DNA from 2 places in the Paraburkholderia sp. AV2 genome. Region 1 is predicted to be linked to the other one. Evidence: predicted binding sites of a transcription regulator. Region 1 holds the regulator's gene; the other holds the start of a gene.
What was found. The regulator HrcA, encoded in region 1, represses chaperone genes, less so after heat shock. The targets are predictions, from matches to a motif close to TTAGCACTCNNNNNNNNNGAGTGCTAA.
Positions count from the first base shown of each region.

Region 1 (2,201 bases):
GCGGGTCGGAAAGAAACTGCGCCAGATAGCGACGCACCGCGCGCGGCGTGGGCGCGTCGGGCGTGCCCAGATTGATCAGCAGCACGGCGACGCGATGCGCGCCGGCGGACTGCAGCGGCCGCTCCAGATCGAAACGCATAGGCGAAGACTTGCGCCGCGCCTCAAGTCCATCGAGCGCAGCAACGGTTGCACAAGGGAACCATTATAGCGGCCGGGTCGTGCGCGCCCAGCCGGCCATTCGGCCAATGGCGCGCCGCGCGCGTTTGCTCCATGATGAAAACGTGAGCGGCTCAGTTCTGGCTGAGCGTGAGCGAAAGGAGGCGCGCGGTAATGTCGACGATGGGAATCACGCGGTTGTACGCCATGCGCGTCGGGCCGATCACGCCGAGCGTGCCCACGATCTTGCCGTTGACCTCGTACGGCGCGGTCACGACGCTCATTTCCTCGATCGGCACCAGATTCGACTCGCCGCCAATGAAGATCTGCACGCCCTGTGCGTGGCTCGATACGTCGAGCAGTTGCAGGAGGCTCGTCTTCTGGTCGAACACGTCGAAGAGCTTGCGCAGCCGCGCCATGTCCGACGAAAGGTCGGCCACTTCGAGCAAATTGCGCTCGCCCGAAATGAGCACGGTTTCACCGACGTCGGACTCGTCGGTGCTCGCCGTCACGGCGGCGTGCATCAGCGTGGTCATGTCGCCGCGCAGCGCGTCGATTTCGTCGCGCAGCCGCTGGCGCACCTCGTCGAACGAGAGGCCTGCGAAATGCGCGTTGATGTAATTGGAGGCTTCGATGAGCTCGGAGGGCGAGAAATCGCGCTGCGTCGCCATGATGCGATTCTGCACGTCGCCTTCGGGCGTCACGATGATGAGCAGGATTCGCCTGGCGGAAAGGCGCATGAACTCGATCTGCTTGAACACGTGGCTGCGGCGCGGCGTCAGCACCACCCCCGCGAACTGCGTGAGATTGGACAGCACGCTGGCGGCCGCGGCCACCACTTTCTGCGTCTCGCCGGGGCGCAGGGTGGTCTTGACCGCCTGCGTGACCGCTTCTTCGTCGGCGGCGGACTCGACGGTAAGCATCGTGTCCACGAAGAGGCGATAGCCGCGCGGGGTGGGCACGCGTCCCGCCGAGGTGTGCGGGCTGGATACGAGTCCCAGCTCCTCCAGATCCGACATGACGTTGCGGATCGTCGCCGGGCTCAGTTCCAGACCGGAATAGCGCGACAGCGTGCGCGAGCCGACCGGCTGGCCTTCGGCGATGTAGCGCTCGATCAGCGTCTTGAGGAGGGTTTGTGCGCGGGGATCTAGCATGACTGAAAATTCTAGCCTAATGGCCGCCGGGCCGCGAGTGCGCTCCGCTCGCGCGAAACGGAGCTCCGAGGCTTTTGCGGCATCCGCGCGCGGCGCGCGGCGTTGTCATCACCGCGTCACCGATTCTATCGGGAAATGCGCAAAGCACCGCCGTCCGGCCTTCCCGGGGACCGCCAGGTTCTTTTCACGATCTGACTATGGTGTAATGCCGGCATGCGAATCCAGAAGATCCAGAGCCAGTTCAAGACCGTCGCGCTAGTCGGCCGGAGCAACACGCAAGGTATCGGCGAGCCGCTGATGTCGCTCGCGCAGACCATCTCGAAGCTGGGCTTCGACGTGGTGTTCGAGGCTCAGACGGCCCACGAGATCGGCGCCGCCGGCTACCCCGCGCTCCAGGCCGCCGAGATCGGCGCGCGCGCGGACGTCGCGGTCGTGCTCGGCGGCGACGGCACGATGCTCGGCATCGGACGCCAGCTCGCACCCTACCGCACGCCGCTGATCGGCATCAACCACGGGCGGCTCGGGTTCATCACCGACATCCCGTTCTCGGACATGCAGGAGATCGTGCCGCAACTGCTCGCCGGCTCGTTCGAGCGCGAGGAGCGCACGCTGCTGGAATCGCGCATCACCCGCGACGGCGACCCGATCTATCACGCGCTCGCCTTCAACGACGTGGTCGTGAACCGCAGCGGCTTCTCCGGCATGGCCGAGCTGCGCGTGCACGTGGACGGCCGCTTCATGTACAACCAGCGCTCCGACGGGCTGATCGTCGCAACGCCCACGGGCTCGACCGCCTACGCGCTCTCCTCGCAGGGGCCGATCCTGCATCCGCAACTGCAGGGCCTCGTGCTCGTGCCGATCGCGCCGCACGCGCTCTCGAACCGCCCGATC
Region 1 covers NZ_JBANLK010000021.1:21,919-24,119, forward strand. The annotation lists gene hemH (ferrochelatase) at 1-139, opposite strand, end outside; gene hrcA (heat-inducible transcriptional repressor HrcA) at 291-1,310, opposite strand; gene V8683_RS16230 (NAD kinase) at 1,524-2,201, shown strand, end outside.

Region 2 (2,201 bases), on a different contig from region 1:
CGGGGCTTTAGCACGCCGGCGAGCCGGGGGCTCGGCGGGCGCGATCAGCTATAGTCGGCGAGTGCCGTGCGCATCTTCTTCATCGCGCTGGCTTCGATCTGACGGATACGCTCGGCCGAGACACCGAACTCGTCGGCCAGCTCGTGCAGCGTCGAGCCGCCCGAGCCGTCGTCGGCGACGTTCAGCCAGCGCGCCTCGATGATGCGGCGGCTGCGCGCGTCGAGTGCTTCCAGCGCGCTCGCAATGCCGTCCGATTGCAAACGGTCGCGCTGACGCGACGCCAGCACGGCGGTCGGCTCGCTGTGCGAGTCGGCCAGCCAGGCGATGGGGGCGAACGATTCCTCGCCGTCCTCGGTCTGGCCTTCGAGCGCGATGTCGGCGCCGGACAGACGCGTCTCCATCTCCACGACTTCCTCGCGCTTCACGTTCAGTTCCTGCGCGAGGCCTTCGATTTCCTCAGGCGTGAACGACTGCAGGCCCTGCTTGTGGCTGCGCAGGTTGAAGAACAGCTTGCGCTGCGCCTTGGTCGTGGCGACCTTCACCATGCGCCAGTTGCGCAGGATGTATTCGTGGATCTCGGCCTTGATCCAGTGCATGGCGTACGAAACGAGCCGTACGTTTTGCTCCGGGTCGAAGCGCTTTACGGCCTTCATCAGGCCGATGTTGCCTTCCTGGATCAGGTCGGCGTGCGGCAGGCCGTAGCCCAGGTAGTTACGGGCGATCGAAACCACCAGGCGCAGGTGCGAAAGCACGAGGCGACGGGCGGATTCGAGATTGTTCTGTTCGCGAAACTCGGTCGCGAACTGGCGCTCCTCTTGCGGCGTCAACATGGGGATCCGGTTGACGGCCTGAATGTAGGCGTCGATATTGCCCAGCTGGCCGGGCAGCATCGATTGATTCGCGAGCGCCAGCACGCCTGCCCCCGCCGCCTTGGCCGGCGTCGGGCTCAGCGTACCAGGAAGGGTCATTGCCATTGCGTTGCTCACGTAGTGAACTCCTCTATATCTTGCAAAAGTCGGACTGCGACTCCACGGTGGATGTTAGCACTCTGCTCCACCGAGTGCTAATACTTGGAGTCTGTAGGGACTTCAAGGTTCCGTGGCTGCTATCGAAACATTTATTTCGATAGATTTCGCCGGAAACCAGACTGGACGGGGCCGACAGCGGATGGCGAAGTATCGCGCCGAAGAATGGCGAGTAAACCCTCTAGATGTGGCAATCAGACGCGCCGAGGCGCGCCGTTTTTGATCGCAAGTTTCCACGCGACCAAACCTGGTATAAATTTCAGCGAGACGCGTGCGGTACATCTTCTGCGCTGGTTTCCACCGACATTGGGACGGGCGCGCAAGGGGGCAAGGGCCATGGCGGCGAAAGTAATCGATGCGATTCGCGGGCTGGAGCGCGAACGGTTTCGTGCAATGGTGGAGGGCGACGGATCGTCGCTGAACGCCCTGTTGTCGGACAACGCGATCTTCGTCCATACGAACGGTAAACGCGAAACCAAACAGCAGTTCATCGATGCCATCACGGCAGGACGCCGCCGCTACCGTCAGATCGAGATCCAGTCGCAGGACGTGCTGCCGGTTGGGCGCGAGGCCTGCGTGGTGTCCGGGCGCGCACTGATCGAGATGGAAGCCAACAATGGCGCGCTGCTGTTTCCCATTGCCTACACGGCCATCCAGACGCAGGAGGATGGTCACTGGCGTCTGCTCGCATGGCAGGCGACGCGTTGTGCGCTCGAATAAAACCGGTTAGTCCCTTCTTCCGGCGCGTCTTCTGGACGCTCCGGACCTACGCAGGCGGCCCGTTCTGCCGCTCGCGCTTGTCGGCCGGAGTTAGCGCTTTAGCGCTTACTCCGGGCCCATGCAAAGCCAACGCTGTTCCCACGCAAAGCTTCTGTCAATTTCCCTGCCGGGCCTGATCGCGCGCGGCTTCAGGCGGCGGCGCGGCGGTCGACCTGAGGCCAGGCCGCGCGGTTCACGCCGCTCACGACCGCGGCGACCGTCGCCTCCACGGTGTCATCGGCGACGCCCACGCCGTGGCGAATGGGCTGAGCGCCTACGCGGCAACCGACGAACACGGCGGTTGCGCCCTGCTCGGTGCGCGCGGTTTCGAACGAGATGATCTCGACCGTCGCGCCCGTGGCCGTCGTTATTGCCGCCGCAATCGCCTGGGCCAGGGCTTCGTGCCCGTCGGCGGCC
Region 2 covers NZ_JBANLK010000004.1:135,334-137,534, forward strand. The annotation lists gene rpoH (RNA polymerase sigma factor RpoH) at 45-974, opposite strand; gene V8683_RS04740 (nuclear transport factor 2 family protein) at 1,362-1,745, shown strand; gene leuA (2-isopropylmalate synthase) at 1,934-2,201, opposite strand, start outside.
Region 2: rpoH (RNA polymerase sigma factor RpoH) is a predicted target of HrcA. The motif match lies at 1,041-1,067, and genes of this name have one in related genera.